One region of the Streptomyces sp. CA-288835 genome, then DNA from elsewhere that is predicted to be linked to it. Evidence: riboswitches for the same ligand, from Rfam matches in the RefSeq annotation. Region 1 holds a riboswitch; the other holds the start of a gene.
What was found. Region 1 has a riboswitch for glycine ahead of gcvP (aminomethyl-transferring glycine dehydrogenase). Riboswitches for the same ligand answer to the same signal wherever they lie in the genome.
Positions count from the first base shown of each region.

Region 2: it holds a riboswitch for glycine, as region 1 does, so the genes downstream of both, gcvT (glycine cleavage system aminomethyltransferase GcvT) here and gcvP (aminomethyl-transferring glycine dehydrogenase) in region 1, are expected to answer to the same signal.

Region 1 covers NZ_JBNJMW010000001.1:8,739,814-8,754,782, reverse strand. Annotated here, with positions in the region: gene ACQEVY_RS39490 (PadR family transcriptional regulator) at 1-91, opposite strand, end outside; gene ACQEVY_RS39485 (PhzF family phenazine biosynthesis protein) at 278-1,087, shown strand; gene ACQEVY_RS39480 (CPBP family intramembrane glutamic endopeptidase) at 1,136-1,936, opposite strand; gene ACQEVY_RS39475 (substrate-binding and VWA domain-containing protein) at 2,132-3,901, shown strand; gene ACQEVY_RS39470 (glutamate--cysteine ligase) at 3,966-5,486, opposite strand; gene ACQEVY_RS39465 (hypothetical protein) at 6,151-6,750, shown strand; gene ACQEVY_RS39460 (DUF5999 family protein) at 7,108-7,314, shown strand; gene gcvP (aminomethyl-transferring glycine dehydrogenase) at 7,462-10,347, opposite strand; glycine riboswitch at 10,529-10,625, opposite strand; gene ACQEVY_RS39450 (PRC-barrel domain-containing protein) at 10,746-11,117, shown strand; gene ACQEVY_RS39445 (DNA polymerase IV) at 11,156-12,538, opposite strand; gene ACQEVY_RS39440 (MerR family transcriptional regulator) at 12,649-13,326, opposite strand; gene ACQEVY_RS39435 (bifunctional nuclease family protein) at 13,573-14,046, opposite strand; gene ftsR (transcriptional regulator FtsR) at 14,132-14,860, opposite strand; gene ACQEVY_RS39425 (FHA domain-containing protein) at 14,902-14,969, opposite strand, start outside.
Region 2 covers NZ_JBNJMW010000001.1:3,092,068-3,107,036, reverse strand. Annotated here, with positions in the region: gene ACQEVY_RS13900 (glycoside hydrolase family 25 protein) at 1-182, opposite strand, end outside; gene ACQEVY_RS13895 (NUDIX domain-containing protein) at 349-882, shown strand; gene ACQEVY_RS13890 (L-serine ammonia-lyase) at 869-2,236, opposite strand; gene glyA (serine hydroxymethyltransferase) at 2,349-3,611, opposite strand; gene gcvH (glycine cleavage system protein GcvH) at 3,626-4,015, opposite strand; gene gcvT (glycine cleavage system aminomethyltransferase GcvT) at 4,167-5,294, opposite strand; glycine riboswitch at 5,329-5,447, opposite strand; glycine riboswitch at 5,448-5,562, opposite strand; gene ACQEVY_RS13870 (AAA family ATPase) at 5,771-6,463, shown strand; gene ACQEVY_RS13865 (enhanced serine sensitivity protein SseB) at 6,709-7,485, shown strand; gene ACQEVY_RS13860 (enhanced serine sensitivity protein SseB C-terminal domain-containing protein) at 7,683-8,471, shown strand; gene ACQEVY_RS13855 (ABC transporter permease) at 8,921-9,931, shown strand; gene ACQEVY_RS13850 (ABC transporter substrate-binding protein) at 9,993-11,777, shown strand; gene ACQEVY_RS13845 (ABC transporter permease) at 11,894-12,892, shown strand; gene ACQEVY_RS13840 (ABC transporter ATP-binding protein) at 12,889-13,986, shown strand; gene ACQEVY_RS13835 (ABC transporter ATP-binding protein) at 14,010-14,969, shown strand, end outside.

The DNA.
Region 1 (14,969 bases):
AACCTCCCCGGCCATGCGGGCCGGGTCCACCGTGTCCACGTCCGGGACCAGGCCCGAAGCCCGGTCCGAATTCCTCTCCATGGGAACGCATCGCCATCACTCCATTCCATCGTTGATCGATCGCGATGCGTCAACGATATATCGGAATAGCTCGCCTGACAAGCCCCGCCCGGCACCGATCACGTCCACACCCCGCCACAGAAAGAGCCAGTTTCCGGTCCACTCACCCCGAATTGGCCTTGGCCTGCGGCTTCGATCCGCGCTTAGCGTCGGCGTCATGCGGATTCGAATCGTCGACGCCTTCACCGACCGCCCCTTCGCCGGCAACCCGGCCGGGGTCCTCCTCCTCAACGCCTTCCCCGACGACGCCTGGCTCCAGAACGTGGCCCTGGAGGTCAACCACGCGGAGACGGCCTTCGCCCACCCCCTCCCCGAGGGCGGCGAGGCCGACTGGGCGCTGCGCTGGTTCACGCCCGTCACCGAGGTCGCGATGTGCGGCCACGCGACCCTCGCCACCGCCCACGTGCTGGCCACCACGGATGCCGCCGAGGGGCCCGTACGGTTCGCGACCAGGAGCGGCGTACTCATCGCCACCACGAACGACGACGGGTCCATCACGCTGGACTTCCCGACCGCGCCACTCACTCAGGTCGAGGTCCCGGCGCGCCTGGCCGAGGCCCTGGGCGCCGAGCCGCTCAGCGCCCACGACACGGGGCCGAACGTCGGCGACCTCCTTGTCGAACTGGCCGACGAGAAGACCGTCCTGGGCCTCGCCCCCGACCACAAGGCCCTCGCCCGGCACTCCGAGCGCGGCATCATCGCCACCGCCCGTGCCGAAGACCCGTCACAGGGCCATGACTTCGTCTCGCGCTGCTTCTTCCCGAGGATGGGCATCGACGAGGACCCGGTCACCGGCAGCGCCCATACGGCACTCGCCCCCTACTGGTCCGAGCGCCTCGGCCGCCCCGACCTCACCGGCCTCCAGGCATCCCCGCGCTCGGGCCTGGTCCGCACCCGCCTCAACGGCGACCGCACCCTGCTCACGGGGCGCGCGGTCACCGTCATCGAGGGCGAACTCCACGCGTGAACAGCGCAGAAGGGGCGTACGAGATCCCGTACGCCCCTTCACATCGACTCAAGCGGTGGGCAGCCACCCCACCTTGCCCGCCAGCAGCGCGTACCCCACGAATGCCCCGATGTCGAGCAGGGAGTGGGCGACCACCAGCGGTCCGACGCGGCCCCAGCGGCGGTACAGGTAGACGAAGACGACGCCCATCACCATGTTTCCGATGAACCCGCCGATGCCCTGGTAGAGGTGATACGAGCCGCGCAGTACGGAGCTGGCCATCAGCGCGGCTACCGGCGTCCACCCCAACTGGTCGAGCCGGCGCAGCAAATAGCCGACGACGATGACCTCTTCGAGGACGGAATTCTGCACCGCGGAGAGGATCAGCACCGGGTACTTCCACCACACATCGGGCAGCGATTCCGGCACCACGGTGAGGTTGAAACCGAGGCTGCGGGACGCCAGGTAGAAGGCGATGCCCGTGCTGCCTATAACCGCGGCGATCGCCGCGCCACGGCCGAGATCAGGCCACGGACGGCTCCGGTCGAAGCCGATGGTGCGCAGCCCCGCCCCCTCGCGGAGCAACAGGTGCGCGACGAGCAGGACCGGCACCAGCGCCGACGCGATCCCGAACAACTGCCAGGCCAGATCAAGCCAGGGACGCCCCGGTGCCGCCGAGGCGTTCAGATTGGCCGCCTGATCCTTCAGGCCGCCGGGTTTCGTCACCGACCCGACAAAGCTGATCAGCGCGGAAACCCCGCTCGCACCGAGTGACACCCCGAGCACGAGCAGCGTCTCGTCGCGGAAAATTCGCCGCGTCGGCCGCTCCGCTGGAAAAGAATCGGCCACCGACCCCGCCTCCGCCTGCACACGTGCCTCCAGTTGTGTAATCCCGTCCCATGCCCATCCTGGCCCCGCTAAGGTCTCGAAAGAAGTTACGAAGATCGTGCGCGAGGCCGTCGATGGACGGACGCCGTACGGGGCGTACCTCCCTTTCAAGCCACGTGAAACGGCCGCCGTACGGCTCACGGCTCACGCAGGTCGAGCAAGGGAGGGCACCACCGCATGGGACGTCACAGCTTGCCCGACCGGCCCGGGAGGAGGACAACCGCCCCCCGTCCACGCACCCGACGCCGCAAGGTGGCCATCGCGGCGGTGCTCGTTCTCTCCGTCGCCGCGGGCACGGTTGCGGCGATCGAAGGCGGGCTGCTGTCCTTCCGGCCGACCTGCCAGGACAGCGCGGTGCGCCTCAGGGTCGCGGCGGCCCCGGACATCGCCCCCGCCCTCAAGTCCGCGGCCGACTATGTCCACGCCAAGGACGTGACCTCCGACGGCCACTGCATGGACATCGAGGTCACGGCCCAAGAGACGTACGAGATCGTGGACGCCCTGCGGTCGAAGGACACGAGCGGCACCGACTTCGAGATATGGGTGCCCGACTCGAGCCTGTGGGTCGACCAGATCACGGCGGACACGAAGGCGACCCTGGTGACACAGTCGGGCTTCGTCGCGTCGTCGCCGGTCGGCATCGCGATGGTCCCGTCGGCCGCGAAGACGCTGGGCTGGCCGGAGAAGACGTACACCTGGACCGAGCTGACCGGCGCGGCCCTGCAGGACGACTCGCTCAGACTCGGGGCGGGCGACCCGGCGCGCAGCGCCACGGGCCTGCTCGCCCTGACCCGGCTGACCAGCGCCGCCGGACAGACCACGGACGGCGGCACCCAGGCGGCCGCCCTGGCCCAGGCGCTCTCGCAGCGCACCGCCGAGAGCGACAGCCAGCTCCTGGAAACCCTGCCGCGCGACCTGTCCGGCACCGAACAGGGAAACCCGAAGCGCAACCAGGCCCTGATCCTCTCCGAGCAGGCGGCGTTCGCGTACAACACGGAGGCGGACGGCGGCGACGACCTCCAGTTGTTCTATCCCGAGGACGGATCGCCGCACCTCGACTACCCGTTCACGCTGGTCGACGAGACCAGGCTGACCACGGACGAGAGCCGTGCCGCGCTGCGTTTCATGACGCTGCTCGGCGAGCCCGAGGGACGCCGGATCCTGGAGAAGCACGGTTTCCGTACGGACGACGACGAGACCCCGGACGCCCTGGTTACCCGTGCGGGAGGGCGGGCCCCGCAGCCGTATGCCGAGACGGCGGCCCAGCCGGCCTCGGCGAGGGAGGTCCAGGAAGCCCTCGGGATGTGGACGATCACGGTGCAGAGCGCCCGGCTCACCACGGTCGTCGACGCCTCCGCGTCCATGGCGAACCCCGTTCCGGGCACCGACCGCTCCCGGATGGACGTGACGAAGGCGTCCCTGCTGCAGGCTCTGGCCACCTTCTCGCCGGAGGACGAGATCGGCCTCTGGGAGTTCTCCACGAAGCTCGACGGCGAGCGCGACTACCGCGTCCTCGTCCCGACCGAGCGGCTCGGCGACCGTGCCGGCGACGGCACCCAGCGCGCCCGGCTGTCCGCGGCCTTCAGCGACCTGGAGCCGGTGCCGGACGGCTCCACCGGCCTGTACGACACCACGCTCGCCGCCTACAAGGAGGCCATCGCCTCGTACGGCAAAGGCAAGTTCAACGCGCTGGTGATCCTCACCGACGGGGTGAACGAGGACCCGGGCAGCATCTCGCGCTCCGAGCTCATCTCCGAGCTCCAGAGGCTCACCGACCCTGAGCGCCCCGTGCCTCTGATCGCGATCGCCGTGGGCCCGGACGCCGACAAGGACGAGGCCGACCAGATCGCGAAGGCGACGGGCGGTTCGGGCCACCTGGTCACCGACCCGTCCGAGATCCACTCGGTGATCCTCAAGGCCATCGTGCTGGCGGGCAGCCGGAGTTGACCGCCTCAGCGGGATCGCGGGCTTGCCAAGCGGTTCCGCCGACTCGCGAAGCCGGATCGCGGCCTCACCCCAGCGGGACCGCCGGCTCCGGCAGCCCCACCGGCCAGGTGTGCACCGGCTCACCGAGGTGCATCAGCTCGCAATAACGTTTCGTCATGGCCGCCAGCGCCGCCTCCCGGCTCATGCCGGTCTCCAGCGCCCGGTGGAACGTACTGGCCTGCCAGGACGCCCCGTTCACCCGACGTCTGCACCTCTCCTCGATCACCCCGAGGCAGAGGTCCCGGTCGGCCGGCTCGACACCCCACGCGTCCAGGCCCGCCTCCGCGAGCGGCAGCAACTCGTCCAGCACCAGCTGCACCGCGGGCACCCGCGTCGTCCCGCCGTAACGGCCGCGCCTCGGCCACTGCAGGTGTGCGTCGATGCCGTACCGGCACGCGTGGTCGAAGTTGGACGCGGCGGCCTCGAAGGGCAGCCGCGTCCACACGGGCCGGGCTTCCTCGGCGAGGGCGCGTATGAGCCCGTAGTAGAAGGCCGTGTTGGCGATGACGTCGGTGACGGTGGGACCGGCGGGCAGGACACGGTTCTCGACGCGCAGATGCGGGACGCCGTCGTCGATGCCGTACACCGGGCGGTTCCAGCGGTAGATGGTGCCGTTGTGCAGCACGAGTTCGCCGAGCCGGGGTATGCCGCCGTCGTCCAGGACCTGCTGCGGATCCTCGTCGTCGCAGATCGGCAGCAGCGCCGGGAAGTAGCGCAGGTTCTCCTCGAAGAGGTCGTACGCCGACGAGATCCACCGCTCCCCGAACCAGGTGCGCGGACGGACGCCCTGGGCCTGCAACTCGGGCGGACGGGTGTCGGTGGACTGCTGGAACAGCGGCGGCCGGGACTCGCGCCACAGCTCCCGGCCGAACAGGAACGGGGAGTTGGCGCCGACCGCGACCTGCACGGCGGCGATCGACTGCGCCGCGTTCCACACGTCGGCGAAACGGCCGGGCGTGACCTGGAGGTGCAGCTGCACGGAGGTGCAGGCGGCTTCGGGGGCTATGGACGCGGACGTACAGCTGAGCCGCTCGACGCCGTCGATGTCGAGTGTGAAGTCCTCGCCGCGGGCGGCCACGATCTGATCGTTGAGCAGGGTGTAGCGGTCCACGTCGGAGAGATTCGCGGAGACCAGATCGTCGCGGGCGAGCGTGGGCAGAATGCCGATCATCACGACGCCCGCGTCGACCTCGTTCGCTTTGCGATGGGCATATGCGAGCGAGGTGCGCAACTCCTCCGCGAGGCGGTCGAATACGCGGCCTCCCAATCTATGTGGGGCAATGTTGACTTCCAGATTGAACATGGCGAGTTCTGTTTGGAAATCACGGCTGGCTATACGTTCAAGTACTTGAGCGTTCATCATGCGCGGCATACCGTCCGGTCCCGCGAGATTGAGCTCGATCTCCAGGCCCATGAGGTTCTTCGGGCGGTCGAACCGCTCCTGAGCCAACAGCCGCTCGAGCCCCGTCAGGCACTGCCGGAGCTTGCCGCGGTAGCGCTGCCGATCGGACAGTCCGAACGACGCTGCCTCGACCTTCTCCCCCATCGAAGCGTCCCTCCTCGACTGGGCAGCCCGACGAACCGGCCGCTGAGGTGTCCCGGGTCACGGGGGATGATGCCCAGGCAATGCGATCGATAACGTCCTGGACAGGCCTGTCGGCCGCTACCCTGAGCGCAGGATCTCCGGGCACATTCACGCGGCATGAGGCAGAACACGGTTTTCAGCCGGGCGATGGCCACTTCTTCGGCGCGTTGCGTTCTCGTGAAAAACGCCGACGACATTTGGCCGACCGTTTCGGTGAGGTATCCCGAGGTCGTCGCCTGGCATCCATGGAGAATCGGGAGGAAAGGCACTTATCGACGACCGAATTGTGCCTGGCCCTTAATCTGCGCAACGGCTAGACGAAACACTGCCAGAACGTGCGTCGTATAAACTTCTCGAACGAGGCAGAGAGTCGGCGCTCGTGGTCGCCGGACCTGTCGTCACAGTGACGCCATTCACCTAGTGGTGAACCGCGCAGCGTCTGATGTGTGCGATCGCAAAGCGATAGCAGAGCCTCATTGCGAGCGTACGCGCCAGACGCCGCGCGACAGGCGCCGCGGTGATCCCACAGGCCGGGAACCCCCGCCCCTCTGCCCACGAGTGCTGACAGCGTCGTCCGCCCCCGTCCTCGCGCCATCTGTGCCTGTCGAATGAGAGGCGACCCACCATGCCGCTGCATGTCCCTCCGGCTCCCGCGCCCGCTGTACGTAGCGTCCTCACAGCCCTCGGTTCCCCCACCGCCGTCCGCGAGGCGCCCACCCCGTCCCTGCGCAACGCCCAGGGTCCCGCAACCACCGACCTGCCGCTGCCCGTCCACGTGCTCGACCGGATCACCCCGGAGGGCGCCTCGGCCACCCGTCTCGCCGGGTGGCGCTTCCTCATCCGCTGCGGCGGGTCCGCCGTGGCGGCCGCCGAGACCAGGCTGACCCCTGACGGCTGGGCCTTCTCCCACTTCTTCGAGGGTCCGTACGTCGCGGCCACCGAGCATGCGCTGCGCCAGGCCGAGTCCATGACGCAGTCGCAGTCGTACCAGGCCCGCCTGCTGTCCGTACCCGAGCTCTACATGCTCACGCTCTGGCTGCACGGCGACTGCACCGCGGACGGCGCCGAAGGTCACCCCGCCGCCACCGATCTCCTGGTGCCCCTGGCGCCCGCGCCGCCCGGCATCGCAGCACATCGCCCACACCGCGTGGCCGAACTGCTGCCCGTCCTCACCAACCGGCTCACCCCCGCCGCCACTCCCCCGCTGCTCGGCTCACCCGCCTGAGCGCACCCGGCTTCCGTGCCCCGCGGCCCCACTCGGGTCGCGGGGCACACTGCTGCGCGCAGTGATGTACTGGCGACGCAGCGCAGACCCGGCCCATTCTGACTAGACCTATCCGACCATTGAGAACCACCCGAACGGGCAGCCCGGTTGGAATGAACCATCCGCACGAGTGGTGCGTCTTCAACCTGTGAGGAGCGTCACCGCGAAATCCCTGCGGGCTGACGTTTATAGGGCAACACTGGGTTCCGTACCGACTGACAACGGGGGGCGGCCATGAACACCACGTCTAGCCGCAGCACAGACAACAAGACGATCACCGATCTCACTGCCGAGACTACCCAGCGAAAGATCCCATCAATGTGCCAGCACAAGCCACCGTGTCCGACAGCCGACTCCGCCGACCGGGAAGCAGCGCTCCTCGTGGCGCACCACCCGGAGCAGGGATGGAGCCTGCTGTGCAACGGCGTCCTGCTCTTCGAGGACACCGGTGAGCTCCTGCCGGACGGGCGGATCATCGACCCTCACCGACCGGTGATCAGCGCGCAGGTGATGACCGCCGCCTGAGCCGCGCGGCCCACCGCGGGCGACGCCAGCACGCTGCTCAGCCATATTGCTCAAAAAGTTCGGACATACGAGGGGCCGGCCCGGGAGCTCCCGGATCCGGCCCCGACGCGTGTCCGCACCCGATCACACGTCTACTCGTCTGCTCGCCTACTCGTCGTAAGCGTCCAGCGGCGGGCAGGAGCAGACCAGGTTCCGGTCGCCGTACGCCTGGTCGATCCGCCGCACCGGCGGCCAGTACTTGTCCGCGGCCGACACTCCGGCCGGGAAGACGGCCTCCTCGCGGCCGTACGCGTGCTCCCACGTGCCGCCGAGCACGGCCGCCGTGTGGGGGGCGTTCCGCAGCGGGTTGTCGTCCGCCGGCCACTCCCCCGAGCCGACCCGCTCGATCTCCGCACGAATCGCGATCATCGCCTCACAGAACCGGTCGAGTTCGGCCAGATCTTCGCTCTCGGTTGGCTCGATCATCAGCGTCCCGGCCACCGGGAACGACATGGTCGGCGCGTGGAACCCGTAGTCGATCAGTCGCTTGGCGATGTCGTCGACGCTCACGCCGGTCGCGTTGGTCAGCGGCCGCAGATCGATGATGCACTCGTGCGCCACCAGCCCGCCGGGACCGGTGTAGAGCACGGGGTAGTGCGGTTCCAGCCGCTTGGCCACGTAGTTCGCGCTCAGCACGGCGACCTGCGTGGCCCGCTTGAGTCCCTCGCCGCCCATGAGGCGTACGTACGCCCAGGAGATCGGCAGAATCCCAGCGGAACCCCAGGGAGCGGCCGAGATCGGGCCGACGCCCGTCTCGGGGCCCGCGGCGGGCTGCAGGGGGTGATTCGGCAGATACGGCGCGAGATGCGCGCGTACACCGACCGGGCCGACGCCCGGACCGCCGCCGCCGTGCGGGATGCAGAACGTCTTGTGCAGGTTGAGGTGCGAGACGTCACCGCCGAAGCGGCCCGGCTTGGCGAGGCCCACCAGCGCGTTCAGGTTGGCGCCGTCCACATACACCTGGCCGCCCGCGTCATGCACCTGCGCGCAGATGTCGGCGACATGCTCCTCGAAGACGCCGTGCGTCGAGGGGTACGTGATCATCAGCACCGCCAGCTCGTCGCGGTGCTGCTCGATCTTGGCGCGCAGGTCCTCGACGTCGATCTCGCCGTCGTCGGCGGTGGCCACGACGACGACCTTCATGCCGGCCATGACGGCGCTCGCCGCGTTCGTGCCGTGCGCGGAGGACGGGATGAGGCAGACGGTGCGCTGCTCGTCGCCGTTCGCGCGGTGGTAGCCGCGTACGGCGAGCAGGCCGGCCAGCTCGCCCTGCGAACCGGCGTTGGGCTGGAGCGACACCTTGTCGTAGCCCGTGACCTCGGCGAGCTGCTCCTCCAGCTCACGGATGAGCGTGAGGTAGCCCTGCGCCTGCTCGGCGGGCGCGAAGGGGTGCAGCTGCCCGAACTCCGGCCAGGTGACCGGCTCCATCTCAGTGGTGCCGTTGAGCTTCATGGTGCAGGAGCCGAGCGGGATCATGCCGCGGTCGAGCGCGTAGTCACGGTCGGCGAGGCGCCGCAGATAGCGCAGCATCGCGGTCTCGGAGCGGTGCTGGTGGAACACCGGGTGCGTGAGGTACTCGTCGGTGCGCAGCAGCGCGGCGGGCAGCGTGTCCTCGGCGGAGGCGTCCAGGGCCTCGATGTCACCCTCAACACCGAACGCGGTCCAGACGGCGCCCAGCTGGGTCCGCGTGGTGGTCTCGTCGCAGGCGATGGACAGCTGGTCGGCGTCGACGAGGCGCAGGTTGACCCCGCCCTCGCGCGCCGCCGCGACGATCTCGGCGGCCCTGCCCGGCACCCGGACGGTGAGCGTGTCGAAGTACGCCGCGTGGACGACCTCGACTCCGCCCGCCTTCAGACCGGCGGCGAGGATCGTGGCGTACCGGTGAGTGCGCTGCGCGATCGACCTGAGGCCCTGCGGGCCGTGGTAGACGGCGTACATCCCGGCCATCACGGCGAGCAGAACCTGAGCCGTACAGATGTTGCTGGTCGCCTTCTGCCGGCGGATGTGCTGCTCCCGCGTCTGCAGGGCCAGCCGGTACGCGGTGTCGCCGTCCGCGTCCAGTGAGACCCCGACGAGACGGCCCGGCAGGTTGCGGGCGAACTTCTCGCGCACCGCCATGTATCCGGCATGAGGCCCGCCGAAGCCCATTGGCACGCCGAAGCGCTGCGTCGTACCGACCGCGATGTCCGCGCCGAGCTCGCCCGGCGAGGTGAGCAGCGTCAACGCCAGCAGATCGGCGGCGACGGTCACGATCGCGCCCAGGTCATGCGCCTGCTCGATGACGGGCTTGATGTCCCGTACGGCACCGGAGGCGCCCGGGTACTGGATGAGCACGCCGGTCACACCGCGCTCGGCGACCTCGGCAGGAATGCCCTCAGCGAGATCCGCGACGACGACCTCGACGCCGATCGGCTCGGCGCGCGTCTCGATGACGGCGATGGTCTGCGGCAGCGCGTCGGCGTCGACGAGGAAGACGCCGTTCTTGACCTTGCCCACGCGCCGTGACAGCGCCATGGCCTCGGCGGCGGCGGTGCCCTCGTCGAGCAGCGAGGCACCCGACGTCGGCAGGCCCGTGAGGTCGGCGACCATGGTCTGGAAGTTCAGCAGCGCCTCAAGGCGGCCCTGCGAGATCTCCGGCTGGTACGGGGTGTACGCGGTGTACCAGGCCGGGTTCTCCATGACGTTGCGCAGGATCACCGGCGGCGTGAACGTGCCGTAGTAGCCGAGCCCGATCATCGAGTCGAGGACTTCGTTACGGTCCGCGAGGGAGCGCAGCTCGGCGAGAACCTCGGCCTCGGAACGCGCGGCCGGCAGCCCGAGCGCCTCGGCGTCCTTGATCACATCCGGCACCGCGGCGGCCGTCAGCTCCTCGAGCGAGCCGTACCCCACCTGCGCGAGCATCTTGGCCCGGGCCTCGGTGTCGGGCCCTATGTGGCGCTGCTCGAAGGGGATTCCCCGTTCGAGCTCGGAAAGCGGAATGCGATGGGCGGTCATGTACGGAGGCCTCCTGGTCTGAAACGACCTTCGAGGGCACCACGGAGCGGGTGCCCGGACGGCCTCCCCCTCTGTCATCTCAACCTGAGAGCTTCACCGGCCCGCCGGCGTACGGCGTCCCGGCTTTCACCGTCGGTGAGAGCGGAAGCCGTCAAACACCCGCTCTGCTTTCCAGAGTGGCCTCGTCCGCGCGGTACGTGGGCCTGAGAGATTCCGGGGAGGATTTGCTCCTTCGGCGCCTCCGATGATGCCTTGGAGGACTCTCCCGCACGGGGTCAGCGGCCGTTGACAGCGTACCAGCGGGCATCCCCCGAGTGGCCGCCCGCCGCAAAGTGCCCTTTCGTAGTGCGTATGGATGCGTACTCCTGACGGATGAGTTGCGAGCAGCTGGAGGGCCCGTGCAGACCGACATCGATCCGCGCAACCTGATCGGCCGCAAGGCCTTCGACCGCGACGGCCACAAGATCGGCACCGTCGACGAGGTCTATCTCGACGACGCGACCGGTACGCCGGAGTGGGCGGCCATACGCACCGGCCTGTTCGGCAGGGACGCCTTCGTGCCCCTGGAGCCCAGCGAACTGGTCGAGGGCGCCCTGCGGATCCCCTTCGACCGCGCCCTGATCAAGGACGCCCCCGACTTCGGCGTCGGCCGCCACCTCTCACCGGAACAGGAACTCCAGCTCTACCACCACTACGGCCTCGACGTGACACCCCCGCCTCCCCCACCGGACCGCGACTTCGGCCACTTGGCAGGCTCGGACGAGTCCTGAAGCTCCGCTCCACTGGAGGCCAGTTCGACGGCTGCGGGTCAGTCCGCTTGCGAGGCCTCCTTGGGTCTTCGTCGCACCAGCGGGAGCGGTTCCGCAGGCTCCAGCTCCGGATCGTCGACCCGGAAGGTGCGTACGCGCCCAGGCTCGGAGTCGGGCGTCTCGAACCGCACCGTGACCCGCCCGATCCCACTGCCCTGCACCCACCCGTGCCCGAACTCCGCATGCCGTACGTCATGCCCCGCGGCCCAGCGCCGCAAGGCGGGCGCCTCTTGCTCCCCGGCCGACTCCTGCGGCTCGTCGTGCGCCGGATGCTCCGGCTCCCCCTCGTGTGCCCGTGCCTCCTCCTGTGCCTGAACCTGGGCGAAGAGATCCTCCTGCGTGTAGTCGGCAAGCCCCGAGACCCCGACTCCCAGCAGCCGTACGCCTCCTGTGGTGTCCACGGACTCCAGCAACCTCGCGGCCGCCTCCCGCACCACCGAGGGGTCGTCCGTGGGCCCCCGCAGCGTCTCGGAACGGGTCAGCGTCGAGAAGTCGTACCGCCGCACCTTGAGCACGATGGTCCGCCCCGACAGATGCGCGCCACGCAGCCGCCGCACACACCGGTCGGCGAGCCGCTGCACCTCCATCCGCACCCGCACCCGGTCATGGATGTCCACGTCGTACGTGTCCTCGACAGACACGGACTTGGTGTCCCGCTCGGCCACCACGGCCCGCTCGTCGTGCGCCAGCGCCATGGCGTACAGCCCGGTCCCGTGGGCCTTCCCGAGGAGCCGTATGACCTCGTCCTCACCTGCCTCGGCGATCTCCCCGACCGTCGTGATCCCGGCCCGCCGCAGATGGTCCCCGGTGGCCGGCCCCACCCCGGGCAGTATGCGCACCGACATGGGAGCGAGCAGTTCGCGCTCCGTCCCCGGATCGATCACCACCAGCCCGTCCGGCTTGGCCTGCTCGGAGGCGATCTTCGCCAGCATCTTGGACGCGGCGAGCCCCACCGACCCGGTCAGCCCGGTGACGGCCCGGATGTCCGCGCGCAGCTTCGCCCCCGCCAGCCGCGCCGAAGCCTCGTCCCAGGCTGCTCCCCCGGCCTCCAGATCGACGAACGCCTCGTCCAGACTCAGCGGCTCCACCAGCGGCGACAGCTCCCGCAGCAACCCCATGACCTGCTCACTGATCTCCCGGTAGAACCCGAAACGGGGCACCAGATACGCGGCGTTCGGCGCCAGCCGCCGCGCCTGCGCCATGGGCATCGCGGAATGGACCCCGAAGACCCGGGCCTCGTACGAGCAGGTCGCGACCACACCGCGCGGCCCGAGCCCACCGACGATGACCGCTTTCCCGCGCAGGCTCGGCTTGGCCGCCTGCTCCGCCGAGGCGAAGAAGGCATCCATGTCGAGATGCAGGATCGTGGGCGCGGTTCTCACATCTCCGATGCTGCCCTACGCCACTGACAATGGCCTCGTACGCAGGAACCTTCGCCTCTCGGTGCGCAGATCCCGGGCCCTCGATATGTGGGCCCTTCTGGACCGCTCGCTCAGACCGCGCGGTTGCGGCGCCTGGCCAGTTCATCGGCGGGATGGTGCCCGACGAGCGTCTCGCCCGTGTCGACGCGCTCCCCGTGCAGCTGCGAAAGCGCGCTCTCCACGTCCCGCCAGACCACTCCCACGGCGATCCCGAAGATGCCCTGCCCACCCTGGAGCAGCGCATGGACCTCGTCGGGCGAGGAGCACTCGTAGACCGTCGCCCCGTCGCTCATCAGCGTCATGCGCTCGAGGTCACGGAATCCGCGCTCCCGCAAGTGCTGGACGGCGGTACGGATGTTCTGCAGCGACACACCCGTATCGAGAAACCGCTTGACGATCTTCAGGACGACGACGTCCCGGAAGCTGTACAGCCGCTGCGTCCCCGACCCGTAGGCGGGCCGCACACTCGGCTCGACGAGGCCCGTCCGGGCCCAGTAGTCCAGTTGCCGGTAGGTGATGCCCGCGGCGGCGCAGGCCGTGGGACCGCGGTAGCCGATCTCCTCGGAGGTCACCCCGCTATCGCCCGACACCGGTTCCGGCCGCTGCTGCGGAGCATGATCGGCCACGCCGCCCTGCTGGGGATACCCCCTGCCCGGGCCGAGCCGAGAGCTTGGGGGAGGGTACGGGCCGCTCTCCACCGGACTGCGTCCGGGGGCGCCCCCAGCCGTACCGTCGCCGCTGCTTCTCACGCCGACCTCCGTCCCCTTGACCTGCCTTCTCGACGGTAGGCAGTCACCGGGGGTGCGTCAACGACCACCGCACTCGGCACGCCGAGTGATAATCACCCTAAGAGTGGTTTCCCGTGCCTCACCGCGGGGAAAGGCTAGCCGAATGCTCTCGGCGCGACCCCCGCACGCCCTGTCGTCCGGCGGCCCCGGAGGGTCACGGGATATGCGTCCCGAAGCCGGGGCCCAGGTGGTGCGGGCCGGGCCGGATCACTGGCTGTTGGTGCCGAAGTCCTCGGGCGAGATCTGGTCGAGGAACTCGCGGAACTTCTCCACCTCGTCCTCCTGCTCGTCCGGAATCGCGATCCCCGCGTCGTCCAGCACCCCGTCGCTGCCGTAGATCGGCGTTCCGGTGCGCAGCGCCAGCGCTATGGCGTCGGACGGCCGGGCGCTGACCTCGACCCCGCTGGCGAACACCAGCTCCGCGTAGAACACACCGTCCCGTAGGTCTGTGATGCGTACTTCGGTGAGCTCCTGGCCGACGGCCTCCAGCACGTCCTTGAACAGGTCGTGGGTCAGCGGTCGCGCGGGAGCCATGCCCTGCTGTGCGAAGGCGATCGCCGTCGCCTCCCCCGGCCCGATCCAGATGGGGAGGTAACGGTCGCCTCCCACTTCACGCAGGAGCACGATCGGTTGGTTGGAGGGCATTTCGACCCGGACACCTACGACGTCGAGCTCGTTCACACAGCAACCCTAGGCCGTGCTCGGCATCTTTGGGTAGTCGAGCACGGAACGGGCGGCCGATCCGGCCTCGGCACAGGCCTCCGGTTCAAGGCAGCCGTACGCCGAGCGCGGACTGCACCAGCGCGGCGTGCAGCTTCACCGCGAGTCCCGCCAGCTCCTTGGTGCGCGCCTCCGCATGTGCCCTGGTCTGCGGATTGCGGTGCAGACGCAGCGGGGCTACGACCTGGACGACGAGCCCGGCCTCACGGTCGGCGGCGGCCTTCACGGCGCGCAGATGCCGCGGCTCGATCCCGAAGCGCCCGAGTTCCACGACAAGGCCAGCCACGGTCACCGCCTCGGCGTCGTAACCCCCTTCCGGCAGCGGCGTGATGAGGCCGTACGACTCCCACTCGTCGAGCTCCTGCTCATCGATCTCGGCGGCGGCCAGCAGCTCGGCCCGCCCGATCCGCGCCGCGGTCAGCCCCTCCGGCTCGTCGGCAGGCTCCCCGTCACGCTGCCGCCCCAGCGACGGCAGCTGCACCGCCTCACCACGCTCCATGGCGTCCAGATGTTCGCGGATCACCTTCAGGGGCAGATAGTGGTCCCGCTGCATCCTCAGTACGTGGCCCAGGCGCTCGACGTCTTCCGGGCTGAACTTCCGGTATCCCGACGGGGTCCGCTGCGGCTCGATGAGCCCTTCCGACTCCAAAAAGCGGATCTTGGAGATGGTGACTTCGGGGAACTCCTCGCGCAGCACGTTCAGCACCGCGCCGATACTCATAAGCCCACAGGCGGCGGCGCCGTTCTCGGCACCGCCGCTCGGTGTTCGAAGCATGGCCCTTCCCTGGGGTCCCCCGGACGGATTCTGGGGGAGGGTCAGATTCCTCGCTGGCTCGCATAGAAGACCAGCCGGTACTTGCCGATCTGTACCTCGTCGCCGTTCG
Region 2 (14,969 bases), 5.6 Mb from region 1:
CCGGGCCAGAGGAAGTGGTAGAAGCCGACCACGCAGCCGGCGTCGCGGGCTCTCTTCGTCTGGGCAGCCAGCTTGGGGTTGGTGTACGTACGGCCCTCCGTCGCCTTGACGAAGACGAAGGACAGGCCATCGGTGTCGTACGAGGACGACTGATGGGAACTGACATCGATGCCGCGCAGCATGGGGGGATCCTCCGTGCGGTGGGGGAGAGGGAAGAGGGGGCCGGGAAAGCCGCAACTACCTTGGGTTTTCCCTTACTTCAGACGCCTCACCCTCGTATGGCTGTTCTGTCGAACGCAGGCGCAAAGCCTAAACTGCCCATCCACCGGCCGACGAAGGGACGTAACCGTGGCTCAGCGGTCAACCGAGGACGAGCCCATTGCCCTCAAGCCCGCCCTCGAATCGATGACCCGGCTCGTCGCCGCCGTCATCGTCCACGACAAGGCCACCAACCGCGTCGTCCTCCTCCAGCGCGGCCAGAACGCCAAGTTCGCCCAGGGCATGTGGGACCTCCCCGTCGGCAAGAGCGAACCCGGCGAACCCATCACCGAAACCGCCGTACGCGAGCTCTACGAGGAGACCGGCCTCACCGTGAAGCCGGAGTCGCTGAAGGTCGCCCACATCATCCACTGCGCCTGGGGCGTCGAAGCTCCCAACGGCTTCCTCACGGTCGTTTTCGCCGCCCATGAATGGTCTGGCGAACCCGAAAACCGAGAACCGCGCAAGCACGCCCAGGTGCGCTGGGTTGACGTCGAGGCCATCCCCGGCGAGTTCGTGAGATCCACCGCAAGTGCCCTCCACAGCTACCTCAAGGGTGGCCCTCAGGTGTTCCTGGACGGCTGGACGGTAGAGAAGGGGGCGAGCCCTCTCAGCACTCGATGATGTTCACCGCGAGTCCGCCCCGGGCGGTCTCCTTGTACTTCACGCTCATGTCGGCGCCGGTGTCCTTCATGGTCTTGATGACCTTGTCGAGGGAGACCTTGTGGGAGCCGTCACCGCGCATGGCCATCTTGGCGGCCGTGACCGCCTTCACGGCGGCCATGCCGTTGCGTTCGATGCAGGGGATCTGGACCAGGCCGCCGACCGGGTCGCAGGTCAGGCCGAGGTTGTGTTCCATACCGATCTCGGCGGCGTTCTCGACCTGTTCCGGGGAGCCGCCGAGGACTTCGGCCAGCGCACCGGCCGCCATCGAGCAGGCGGAGCCGACCTCGCCCTGGCAGCCGACCTCGGCGCCGGAGATGGAGGCGTTCTCCTTGAAGAGCATGCCGATGGCTCCGGCGGCGAGCAGGAAGCGGACGACTCCGTCTTCGTCGGCGCCGGGGACGAAGTTGAGGTAGTAGTGCAGGACGGCCGGGATGATGCCCGCCGCGCCGTTGGTGGGGGCGGTGACCACGCGGCCGCCCGCCGCGTTCTCCTCGTTCACGGCCATCGCGTAAAGGGTGATCCACTCCATGGCATGGGCCAACGGGTCGCCCTCCGCGCGGAGTTGGCGCGCGGAGACGGCGGCGCGGCGGCGGACCTTCAGGCCGCCTGGCAGGATGCCCTCGCGCGACATGCCGCGGGCCACGCACGCCTGCATCACCCGCCAGATCTCCAACAGGCCGGCCCGGATCTCGTCCTCGGTGCGCCAGGCCCGTTCGTTCTCCAGCATCAGGGCGGAGATCGACAGGCCAGTGTCCCGGGCCAGACGCAGCAGCTCGTCGCCCGTACGGAAGGGGTACTTGAGGACCGTGTCGTCGAGCTTGATGCGGTCGGCTCCCACCGCCTCCTCGTCCACGACGAAGCCGCCGCCCACCGAGTAGTACGTCCTCGTCAGGAGTTCGGCGCCGGCAGCGTCGTACGCCCAGAGCGTCATGCCGTTCGCGTGGTACGGCAGCGTCTTGCGGCGGTGCAGGACCAGGTCCTCGTCGAAGGAGAAGGGGATCTCCCGCTCGCCGAGCAGGTTCAGGGACTTCTCGGAGCGGATCGCGTCCACGCGTTCGTCCGCCGTCTCGACGTCCACGGTCCGCGGGGAGGCGCCTTCCAGGCCGAGCAGTACCGCCTTCGGGGTGCCGTGGCCGTGGCCGGTAGCGCCCAGGGAGCCGTACAACTCGGCGCGGATCGAGGCGGTCGGGGCCAGCAGGCCCTCGTTCTTCAGGCGGTGGGCGAACATGCGGGCCGCGCGCATCGGGCCGACCGTGTGGGAGCTGGACGGGCCGATGCCGATCGAGAAAAGGTCGAAGACCGAGATGGCCACGGTGACTCCTCAACTACAAGGTGGTGCATGGGGTGGGGCACCGCGCACGTACGTCCAGTGTGCGCGGTGCCCCGAAGAAAGCGCCCGAACAAGGCGCCCGGAACGTACGGACCTACTTCAGACCGGCGTACAGCGGGTGCTTGTCGGCCAGCGCGGACACCCTGGCCTTGAGCGACTCGGCGTCGTAGACGGGCTTCAGCGCCTCGGCGATGATGTCCGCGACCTCGGCGAAGTCCTCGGCCGTGAAGCCGCGGGTGGCGAGGGCGGGCGTACCGATCCTGAGGCCGGACGTCACCATCGGCGGGCGCGGGTCGTTCGGGACGGCGTTGCGGTTGACGGTGATACCGACCTCGTGGAGGCGGTCCTCGGCCTGCTGGCCGTCGAGCTCGGAGTGGCGCAGGTCGACCAGGACGAGGTGTACGTCCGTGCCGCCGGACAGTACCGAGACGCCGGCCGAGGTGACGTCGTCCCGCATCAGGCGCTCGGCGAGGATCCGCGCGCCGTCCAGCGTGCGCCGCTGGCGCTCCTTGAACTCCTCCGAGGCCGCGACCTTGAAGGAGACGGCCTTCGCGGCGATCACATGCTCCAGAGGACCGCCCTGCTGACCGGGGAAGACAGCCGAGTTGATCTTCTTCGCGAGTTCGGCCGTGGACAGGATCACGCCACCGCGCGGACCGCCCAGCGTCTTGTGGGTGGTGGTCGTGACGACATGCGCGTGCGGGACGGGGTTCGGGTGCAGACCCGCCGCGACCAGGCCCGCGAAGTGCGCCATGTCGACCATCAGGTACGCGCCGACCTCGTCCGCGATACGGCGGAAGGCGGCGAAGTCCAGCTGCCGCGGGTACGCCGACCAGCCCGCCACGATCAGCTTCGGCCGGGACTCCTTGGCCAGCTTCTCGACCTGGGCCATGTCGACCTGGCCGGTCGCGTCGTCCACGTGGTACGCGACGACGTTGTAGAGCTTGCCGGAGAAGTTGATCTTCATGCCGTGGGTCAGGTGCCCGCCGTGCGCCAGGTTCAGGCCCATGATCGTGTCGCCGGGCTTGAGCAGGGCGAACATCGCGGCCGCGTTGGCCTGGGCGCCCGAGTGCGGCTGCACGTTGGCGTGTTCGGCGCCGAAGAGCTCCTTGATCCGCTCGATGGCGATCCGCTCGACGACGTCTACGTGCTCACAACCGCCGTAGTAGCGGCGGCCCGGGTAGCCCTCGGCGTACTTGTTGGTGAGGACCGAGCCCTGGGCCTCCATGACCGCGACCGGAGCGAAGTTCTCCGAGGCGATCATCTCCAGGGTGGACTGCTGACGGTTCAGCTCGGCGTCGACGGCGGCGGCGACGTCCGGGTCGAGTTCGTGCAGGGGCTGGTTCAGAAGCGACATCAGTCAGGAGTCCTTCAGGAGGCGGAGTCGGAGCCGGAGAATTCGGTGTACTCGGCCGCGGAGAGCAGGTCCTTCGGCTCCTCGGCGATCCGTACCTTGAACAGCCAACCCCCCTCGAACGGGGCCGTGTTCACCAGCGCCGGGTCGTCCACGACGTCCTGGTTGATCTCGGTGACCTCACCGGTGACCGGCGAGTACAGATCGCTGACCGACTTCGTCGACTCCAGCTCACCGCAGGTCTCGCCCGCGGTCACCGTGTCGCCGACCTCGGGGAGCTGTACGTACACGACGTCGCCGAGCGCGTTCGCCGCGTACTCGGTGATGCCGACCGTCGAGACGCCGTCCTCGGCGACCGACAGCCACTCGTGCTCCTTGCTGTAGCGCAGCTGCTGGGGGATGCTCATGGCCTGAATTCTCCTGTACGCGGGGGAAGGGTGATGAACGGGTTGTCGTGCGTGACGGGACCGCGGATACGACACGAGACACGACACGCGGATACGAGACGGCACACGGGAACGTACGCCACGTCGGCGTGCCGCCGAACCGCGGGCGGGACTACTTCTGGCGCTTGTAGAACGGCAACGCCACGACCTCGTACGGCTCGTGACTGCCCCTGATGTCCACGCCGACACCCGGCATGCCGGGCGCGGAGTGCGCGGCGTCGACGTACGCCATCGCGATCGGCTTACCGAGGGTCGGCGAGGGCGCACCGGAGGTGACCTCGCCGACGACCTTGCCGTCGGCGACGACCGCGTACCCGGCGCGCGGGACGCGGCGGCCCTCGGCGACCAGGCCGACGAGGACGCGCGGCGGGTTCTTCTCAGCGCGCTCGGCGGCCTCGGCGAGCGCCTCGCGCCCCACGAAGTCGCCCTCCTTCTCGAACTTCACGACCCGCCCAAGCCCCGCGTCGAAGGGGGTGAGCGAGGTCGACAGCTCATGCCCGTACAGCGGCATGCCCGCCTCCAGGCGCAGCGTGTCCCGGCAGGACAGGCCGCAGGGGATGAGGCCCGCCGAGGATCCCGCCTCGGTCAGCGCCTGCCACAACTTCTCCGCGTCGGCCGGGGCGACGAACAGCTCGAAGCCGTCCTCGCCCGTGTAGCCGGTCCGCGCGATCAGGGCCGGGACGCCGGCGACCGTGCCGGGCAGACCCGCGTAGTACTTCAGGCCGTCCAGATCGGCGTCGGTGAGCGACTTGAGGATGGTGGGGGACTCGGGGCCTTGGATCGCGAGCAGCGCGTACGCGTCACGGTCGTCGCGTACGACGGCGTCGAAACCCCCACGAGCAGCGGCGCGCTCGGTCAGGGCGTCAAGGACCACCTGGGAGTTGGAGGCGTTGGCCACCACCATGTACTCGGTCTCTCCGAGCCGGTACACGATCAGGTCGTCGAGGATGCCGCCGTCCTCGCGGCAGATCATGGTGTAGCGGGCGCGGCCGACCTTGACGCTGCCGAGGTTCCCGACCAGCGCGTAGTCGAGCAGCGCGGCGGCCTCCGGTCCGGTGACGGTGATCTCGCCCATGTGGGAGAGGTCGAAGAGACCGGCCTTCGTACGGACGGCCAGGTGCTCGTCGCGCTCGGAGCCGTACCGCAGCGGCATGTCCCAGCCGGCGAAGTCGGTCATCGTGGCGCCGAGCGAACGATGCAGGGCATCGAGGGCTGTGCGGCGTGGAATGGTGCTGCTCATCGGACGGGCTCCCAAGGCATGACGGCGAGGTCGTTCCTCCCCATCTGTCATCGGAACCTGAGAGGTTCGCCATGACCTGTACGGTCAGTGGCTTGCACCGTGGGTGGAGCCGCCGCCCTGACTACCAGGAGACGACCCGCTTTTCAGATGTGCCTCGCCCGCGCGGTAACGGGGCCTGAGAGATTCAAGGGAGGGACTTGCTCCTTCGGCGCCCGGACACCCGTACACCTTCGTGTACACGTACCCGGAACTCTCCCGCGCGGATTCAAACGGCCGGTATGCAGTTGGCGCGCACATCATCGCACGCATCGGTGCGGCACGGCAGGGGGGTCATTCACAGCGGGCCCACAGGCGTTCACAGTGATCTGTGACGGGCCTGTGGCAGGGCAAGAACGAAAACGGAAGGCTGCGCGCATTACCTTCTCTTTACACTCGACGGGGATGGGTCTCCCGACCCGATGGGGAGGACGAACAGCGTGAACAGGACCACGGCTTACGCGACCGGTGCCGCCGTCGCACTGCCCAAGCAGCCCGCTGTCCCGGCTGCCCCGGCCAGGGAGGCGTGCGGCCCGTTCCCGGCGCCCGTCGTCCGTGATCTACGGGAGCGGGCGGGACGCAGTCCGCACGGCCTGCGCTTCGGCGCGGCTGATCTCGTCGTCGTCACGGGCCTGCCGGGCAGCGGCAAGTCGACCCTGATGCGCCGCGCCGTGACGGGCGTACGCATCGACTCGCAGGACACCCGCGACCGCTGGGACCAGCGCCTGTCCCGGTTTTTGCCGTACGCGGTCTACCGCCCTCTCGTGCGTGCCGCGCACTACGCGGGCCTGCGCCGCGCCCTGCGCTCCGGCGAGGGCGTCGTCGTGCACGACTGCGGCACCCAGGCCTGGGTACGCAACTGGATCGCCCGCGAGGCCCGCCGCCGCGGCGGCACGCTGCATCTGCTGCTCCTCGACGTCCCGCCGGACACGGCCCTGGACGGCCAGCGCGAGCGCGGCCGCGGCGTCTCCCGGTACGCCTTCGCCCGGCACCGCGCCGCGGTCGCGCGGCTGTTGCGCTCCGTGGAGAAGGGCGACCTGCCGGAGGGCTGCGGTTCGGCGGTCCTCATCGACCGGTCGGCGGCGGATGTGCTGCGGCGGATCGACTTCGGTGACGGGCGCTCCGCTGGGTGAGGCGGTTCTCCGCTGCGGGTGCGTTGTGGCTGGTCGCTCCCCCACTCTCGACTCCGCTCGAGCGGGGGGACCCCCATCGCGGCGGAGCCGCAAATGTCACAGCCCCGCGCCCCTAAGAGGCCTGCGGCCTCCTTAGGGGCGCGGTAACGAACCGGAGCTCGGGCAGTCGCTCTGGTGGGCGCTAGGGTTTTCCGGCGCAGCGGTTGCTGTGCCAGCAGTGGTTTTCGAGCAGGTGGTAGAGGCAGATGGACTTCCCCGCACAGGCGCACCCTCATCCCCATGTCGGCTGGCCCGGCAACGAGTTGGAGGAGGTGCTCGCCGCGTCCCTGGGCGCCCCGGCGGGGGCGTCGGCTGGGGCGCGGATCGTGGAGGTCCTCGGCCGGAGCTTCCTCTGGGTGCCCCTGCCGAACGGCGGTGGCCCGCACAGCGGTCCGCTGGACCTGCCCGCGATGGAGCTCGACGGACAGGCGTACGTCCCGGTCTTCAGCTCGGAACAGCAGCTCCGGCAGATCGCCGGCGACCACATGTCGTACACGATCGCGCCCGCCGTCGAGTTCGCACGCGGACTGCCGCCGCAGGTGGGCATCGCGGTGAACCCGGAAGGCACGGTCGGCGTCCCGCTCCCTCCGCCCGCCGTTGCCGAACTGTGCCGAGCCGGCCGCACCGAACTGGACGGTCCCGCAGGCGGCGGCCGAGTCCGCCTGTACGAGCCCGACTGGCAGCACGACCCGGTGGACTTCCTCAACGCCGCAGCGACCGAGTTCGAAGCCACCGGCACCGTAAGAACGGCCCGCCGCTGCCTGGCAGCCATCGAAACAGCGGACCCGGTCCTGTTCATAGGCGTAGAACTGACCTCCTGGGACCCGGAAGCCCGAGCCCGCCCCCTGGACGCCCTGGGCAGAGCCCTAACCCGAGCCCCATCCCCCTGGCCGGTAAACCTGGTCTTCCTGGAAGCAGCAGTAGACCCAGTAACCACGTGGCTACGAGAACGGGTCCGCCCCTTCTACCAAGCCCCGCTATAGCGGGCGCCCCGTCGGGGGCGCCCGCTAGGGGCGCGGGGAACTGCGCGACAAGCCACAACGGACCCGCAGCCCGCAATCAACAAGGAGCCCCGAGCTCAAATCGGCACTTACAGCGGAGGCCAGCTCACAACGGTTCAGCCAGCGCAGCGCATAAGCTGGTTTCATATCCGAGTCAACTTCACGAAGGGGCGGTACAGGTGAGCGCCAGCGGCATCGCGGCCGGGCAGGTCGAGCACATGCTGCGCCAGGTCACGCCCGGGCGTTACGACGCCTACGAGGCGCTCCTGCGGGCGCTCGCGACCCCCGGCGGTGGCCAGATCTGGATGCTGCTCTGGCACGGCCAGGCCGGCTCACCGGACGCCCAGTACGGAAACATGGAGGTGGAGGGCTTCAGCTACGCGCCCTGTGTCACCTCCGCCCAGGAGCTCTCGGCCAGCGGCTGGAACCGTTCGTACGAAGTCGTCGACGGCCTCGATGTGGCCCGCACCCTCTACCCCGATCACTACGGCCTGTGGCTGAATCCGCACGCCCCCGGCGGCGGCGTCGGCGTCCCCTGGCTCGACCTGCGCCGTATCGCCACCGGGATGGAGCGGCAGCCCGCAGGCCCGCTCCGGATGGCCGAGCCGAGCATCGAACTCCCGCAGTTCTACGCCCTCCTCGCGCAGAACGCGCATCGCACCGCCGCCGTGCGCTCGCTGCGCCGCGCCTGGGTGCAGCCCGCGCTCGGGGCGCCGTATCTGGCCATCGGCCTCGATGTGTACGACACGAGTCCGCCCGCCGTGGACTCGGTGCGGGCGATGATGCAGCAGTCGATCAGCGCCGTACCGGAAGGGCTGCCGGTGTCGACCGTCGCGATGTCCGACGAGTACGACCCGGTGGCCATGTGGATGCGGGCCATGACGCGCCCGTTCTACGACCGCGAGGCCCACGCGGCCCCCGCACAGGCACCGGTGGCGGGCGGCTACGGCTACCCGGATTCTTACTGACCTCTTGTTCAGGCCCTCTGGTCCTGCCGGGCTCGTACTGCCACCCTCGTACTGACGCTCCGTCGGACTCTGCCCGGCCCCCGGCTGATCCCGGCTGACGCGGGCTCACCCCGCCGGACCTGCTCCGTTCGGCTTCTGTTCGACCTCGATTCGACTTCGCATCCGGTTCGGGTTTATTGTCCCGATCTACGCGGGTAAACGCGGCGTGTGACTCTTGAGTATCAACTGTCCCGCGTCCGCACCCCGTTGCATACCGTTCGGATAACGGAAAGTCCCAGACAGCATCACGTTTAGGCATCCATTCACCGCCAGGTCTGGCAACAGATCGCTGAACCGTTGAAGACTCCGGCTTCGGGGGTGTTCGCCCCTGTGTACGACGGACTGATCACGCCGCTTACAAGCGGCATGTGGGGGCCGGCTACAGCCGGTTGAGAGGGGTCGCTGCCACGATGACGGCACCATTGCACGAGCCGACCGCGGAAGCGGCCCCGAGTGCTGCCGAGGAGGCGGTGCTCGCCGGCTCCGCCGAGGGCAAAGCCGTACAGGGGCGTTCCCTCGGCCGGATCGCCTGGGAGCGCCTCAAGCGCGACAAGCTGGCCCTGACGGGCGGCGTCGTCGTGCTCGTACTGATCGCGATCGCACTGCTCGCACCGGTGATCACCAACCTGGTCGGGCAGGACCCCGAGACGCACCACGAGGACCTGATCGACCCTCTCTTCTCGACCCCCAAGGGCTCCTGGGGCGGCATCAGCGCGGACCACCCCTTCGGCGTCGAACCGGTCAACGGGCGCGACGTGTTCGCCCGGATCGTCTACGGCGCCCGGATCTCGCTCCTGGTCGGCTTCCTGTCCGCCCTCGTCGCGGTGGTGCTCGGCACGATCCTGGGTGTGCTCGCCGGCTACTTCGGCGGCTGGCTGGACGCGATCATCAGCCGTGTGATGGACGGTCTGCTGGCGTTCCCTCAGCTGCTCTTCATCATCGCGCTGGTCTCGGTGATGCCGAATCAGATGCTGGGCCTCACCGGCACGGGCGTGCGCATCTTCGTGATGATCCTGGTGATCGGCTTCTTCGGCTGGCCCTATGTCGGACGCGTGGTGCGCGGCCAGACGCTCTCGCTGCGTGAGCGCGAGTACGTCGAGGCCGCCCGCAGTCTCGGCGCCGGGCGGGTGTACATCCTGTTCAAGGAACTGCTGCCCAACCTCGTCGCGCCCATCATCGTGTACACGACGATGATGATCCCGACCAACATCCTCACCGAAGCGGCGCTCAGCTTCCTGGGCGTGGGCGTCAAGCCGCCCACCGCCTCCTGGGGCCAGATGCTCTCGAGCGCGATCGACTACTACGACTCGGACCCCATGTACATGGTGATCCCGGGTCTGGCGATCTTCATCACCGTCCTTGCCTTCAACCTATTCGGCGACGGCGTGCGCGACGCGCTGGATCCGAAGGGTTCCCGCTGAACTGCCGTACCCCCAGGGCCCGTCATCTGTCGGCGGGCCGCTACACACACGGAGGATCCGAGTGATTACCCAACGCACCAAAGGGCGGCGTAAAAAGGCCGTGGCCGCCGCAGCCTTGGCCGCTGCGCTGCTGGCCACGGCGGCGTGCGGCGGCGGCGGCACCGACGACGGCGGGGAAGGCGGCGCGGCCGGCTTCGACGCCGCGAACAACAAGGTCGCCCAGGCTTCCGAGGCCGCGAAGGGCGGCGAGCTGAAGTTCGCCGGCGTCCAGGACGCCGACTCGTGGGACACCACGCGCGGCTACTACGGCTTCATGTGGAACTTCTCCCGCTACTACAGCCGTCAGCTGGTGACCAACAAGACGGAGCCCGGTGCCAAGGGCGCCGAGGTCACCCCGGACCTCGCCACCAGCACGGCGAAGATCACCAACGACGGCAAGACGTACACGTACACGCTGCGTGACGGGATCACCTGGGAGGACGGCAAGCCGATCACCTCCAAGGACATCAAGTACGGCATCGAGCGTGTGTGGGCGCAGGACGTGCTGTCCGGCGGTCCGGTCTACCTGAGGGACGTCCTCGACCCGAAGGGCGAGTACAAGGGCCCGTACAAGGACACGTCCCCGGACAAGCTGGGTCTGAAGGCGATCGAGACGCCCGACGACAAGACCATCGTCTTCAACCTGCCCGCGGCGAACTCCGACTTCGAGGAGATGCTCGCGCTGACCTCGGCGTCCCCGGTCCGCCAGGACAAGGACACCAAGTCGAAGTACGGTCTGAAGCCGTTCTCGTCCGGCCCGTACAAGTTCCAGTCGTACACGCCGAACAAGAAGCTGGTCCTGGTCCGCAACGAGAACTGGAAGCAGGCCTCGGACCCGGTCCGCAAGGCGTACCCGGACAAGATCTCGCTGACGCTGTTCACCAACGCCAATGACATGGACCAGCGTCTGATCAACGGCGACTACCACCTGGACGTCAACCAGACCGGTATGTCCCCGCAGGGCCGCACCACCGCCCTGAAGGAGCACAAGGGCAACCTGGACAACCCGGTCTCCGGCTACATCCGGTACGCGGTCTTCCCGCAGACGGTCAAGCCGTTCGACAACATCCACTGCCGCAACGCCGTGATCTACGGCGCCGACCACGAGTCGCTGCAGACCGCGCGCGGTGGCCCGGTCGCCGGTGGCGACATCGGCACCAACATGCTGCCGCCGTCCGTGCCGGGCTCCGAGGGCCAGAAGTACGACCCGTTCGAGATGGCCGGTAAGAACAAGAAGGGCAACGCCGCCAAGGCCAAGGAAGAGCTGAAGGCCTGCGGTCAGCCCAACGGCTTCAAGACCACCATCGCGGTCCGCAACAACAAGCCGGTCGAGGTGGCCACCGCCGAGTCGCTGCAGGCGTCGCTGAAGAAGGTCGGCATCACCGCCGAGATCGACCAGTTCGACGGTGCGCAGACCACCGGCATCATCGGCAGCCCTGAGAACGTGAAGAAGAAGGGCTACGGCATCATCATCATGGGCTGGGGCCCGGACTTCCCGTCCGTCCAGGGCTACGGTCTGCCGCTGTGGCACAGCAAGTACATCCTGGAGAGCGGTAACAACAACTTCGCGATGATCGAGGACAAGACCATCGACGGACTCTTCGACCAGTACGTCAAGGAGCTCGACGACGCGAAGAAGGAAACCATCGCCACGGAGATCAACCACAAGGTGATGGAGGGCGGTTACTACCTGCCCTTCGTCTTCGAGAAGTTCATCAACTGGCGCTCCAGCGACCTGGCGAACGTGTACACGACCGACGGCTACAGCGGTATGTACGACTTCGTGAACCTGGGCCTCAAGAAGTAATTCCGACCGGCGCACCCGCCATACGGCACGAAAGGCAGGTGAAGGCCGGCGCGGCGTAACCCGTGGGCCACCGGAAGACCTCCGGTGGCCCACGGTCCGCCGCCGGGCCGAGAGCAGTGCTCGCATACCTCTTCAGGCGGCTCTTCGCCGCCGCAGTGATGCTGGTGGTCATCATTCTGGTGGTCTTCTGCATCTTCTTCCTCGTCCCCAGGTGGGCGGGTGTGGACCCGGCCACGATGTTCGTGGGCAAGCAGGCCGACCCGCAGGCCATCGAGGACGTGCGCCAGAAGCTCGGCCTCGCCGATCCGATCCTTGTGCAGGTCTGGGAGTTCTTCAAAGGCCTCTTCGCGGGTCGCACCTACGCGGCTGGCGGCGACGTAACGGAATGCGCGGCGCCGTGCTTCGGCTACTCCTTCAAGAACGAGCAGGCCATCTGGCCGGTGCTCACCGACCGCTTCCCGGTCACGCTGGCCCTCGCGCTCGGTGCCGCCGTTCTGTGGCTGCTGTTCGGTGTCGCGGCGGGCGTGCTCTCCGCGCTCAAGCGCGGCTCCCTGTGGGACCGCGGCGCGATGGTCGTCGCCCTAGCCGGCGTCTCGCTCCCCATCTACTTCACCGGCCTGCTGTCGCTGGCGATCTTCAGCTACGGACTCGGCTGGCTCGACGCCCAATACGTCCCGATCGAGGAGAGCTTCGGCGGCTGGCTGGGCGGCATGATCCTGCCCTGGATCACTCTCGCCTTCCTCTATGCGGCGATGTACGCCCGTATCACCAGAGCGACGATGCTGGAGATCATGGGCGAGGACTACATCCGTACCGCCCGGGCCAAGGGCCTGCGCGAGCCGGTCGTCATAGGCAAGCACGCCATGCGCTCCACCATGACGCCGATCCTGACCATGCTCGGCATGGACCTCGGCGCCCTGATCGGCGGCGCGATCCTGACCGAGACCACGTTCAGCCTGCCGGGCCTCGGCGCCGCCGTGCTCAAGGCGATCAGCGACAAGGACCTCCCGGTGATCCTGGGCGTCACGCTGATCACCTCGCTCGCGGTGATCGTCGCCAACCTCGTCGTGGACATCCTGTACGCCGTGATCGACCCCCGAGTGAGGCTCGCATGACCGAACTCAGCAAGAGCGGGTCGGCGCTGGGCGAGCCCGTGAAGGACTCGCCCGCCCCGACCGCCTTCCTCGAAGTCCGCGACCTGAAGGTGCACTTCCCGACCGACGACGGACTGGTCAAGTCCGTCGACGGGCTGAGCTTCTCGCTGGAGAAGGGCAAGACCCTCGGCATCGTGGGCGAGTCCGGCTCCGGCAAGTCGGTGACCTCGCTCGGCATCATGGGCCTGCACACCACCGGCCAGTACGGCAAGCGCAAGGCGCAGATCTCCGGCGAGATCTGGCTGGACGGCACGGAACTGCTCACCGCCGACCCCGACCACGTACGCAAACTGCGTGGCCGCGAGATGGCGATGATCTTCCAGGACCCGCTGTCGGCGCTGCACCCGTACTACACGATCGGTCACCAGATCGTGGAGGCGTACCGCATCCACAACGACGTCGACAAGAAGACCGCGCGGCGGCGCGCGATCGAGATGCTCGACCGCGTGGGCATCCCGCAGCCGGACAAGCGCGTCGACGGCTACCCGCACGAGTTCTCCGGCGGTATGCGCCAGCGCGCGATGATCGCGATGTCGCTGGTCAACAACCCCGAGCTGCTCATCGCGGACGAGCCGACGACCGCCCTGGACGTGACCGTCCAGGCGCAGATCCTCGACCTCATCCGGGATCTGCAGAAGGAGTTCGGCTCCGCGGTCATCATCATCACCCACGACCTGGGCGTCGTCGCCGAGCTCTCCGACGACCTCCTGGTGATGTACGGCGGGCGCTGCGTCGAGCGCGGCCCGGCCGAGAAGGTCTTCTACGAGCCCCGGCACCCCTACACCTGGGGCCTGCTGGGCTCGATGCCGCGCCTCGACCGCGAACAGCAGGAGCGGCTCATCCCGGTCAAGGGCTCACCGCCCTCGCTGATCAACATCCCGTCGGGCTGCGCCTTCAACCCGCGCTGCCCGTACGCGGACGTCCCCAAGGACAACGTCACCCGCACGGTCCGCCCCGAGCTGACCGAGGTCGGCAGCAAGCACTGGGCCGCCTGCCATATGACGCAGGAGCAGCGGGAGCGTATCTGGACCGAAGAGATTGCGCCCAAGCTGTGAGTGAGAAACCCGAGGACGCGGCAGTGACCACATCCGCACAGAGCGACGGCGCGGGCCCGAAGCCGGCCGCGGGGACGACCCTCACCAAGGACGCCGCCCCCGGCGAGACCCTGCTGAAGGTGACCGGGCTCCAGAAGCACTTCCCGATCCGCAAGGGCCTGCTCCAGCGGCAGGTCGGCGCGGTGCGGGCGGTCGACGGCATCGACTTCGAGGTCAAGTCCGGCGAAACGCTCGGCGTCGTCGGCGAATCGGGCTGCGGCAAGTCGACGATGGGCCGGCTGATCACCCGGCTGCTCGAACCGACCGCGGGCACCGTGGAGTTCGAGGGCAGGGACATCACGCACCTCGGGGTCGGCGGTATGCGCCCGATGCGCCGTGACGTCCAGATGATCTTCCAGGACCCGTACTCGTCGCTGAACCCGCGCCACACGATCGGCACCATCGTCGGGGCCCCCTTCAAGCTCCAGGGCGTCACGCCCGAGGGCGGCATCAAGAAGGAGGTCCAGCGGCTGCTGTCGGTGGTCGGCCTCAACCCCGAGCACTACAACCGCTATCCGCACGAGTTCTCCGGCGGCCAGCGCCAGCGCATCGGCATCGCCCGCGCGCTCGCGCTCAACCCGAAGCTGGTCGTGGCGGACGAGCCGGTCTCCGCCCTGGACGTGTCCATCCAGGCGCAGGTCGTGAACCTGCTGGACGACCTCCAGCAGGAGCTGGGCCTGACGTACGTGATCATCGCGCACGACCTGTCCGTCGTACGCCATGTCTCGGACCGTATCGCGGTGATGTACCTCGGCAAGATCGTGGAGCTCGCGGACCGCGACTCGCTCTACAAGGCGCCGATGCACCCGTACACCAAGGCGCTGATGTCGGCCGTGCCCATCCCTGACCCCCGGCGCCGGGCCGCCAAGAGCGAGCGCATCCTGCTCAAGGGCGATGTGCCCTCGCCGATCTCGCCGCCGAGCGGCTGCCGCTTCCACACCCGG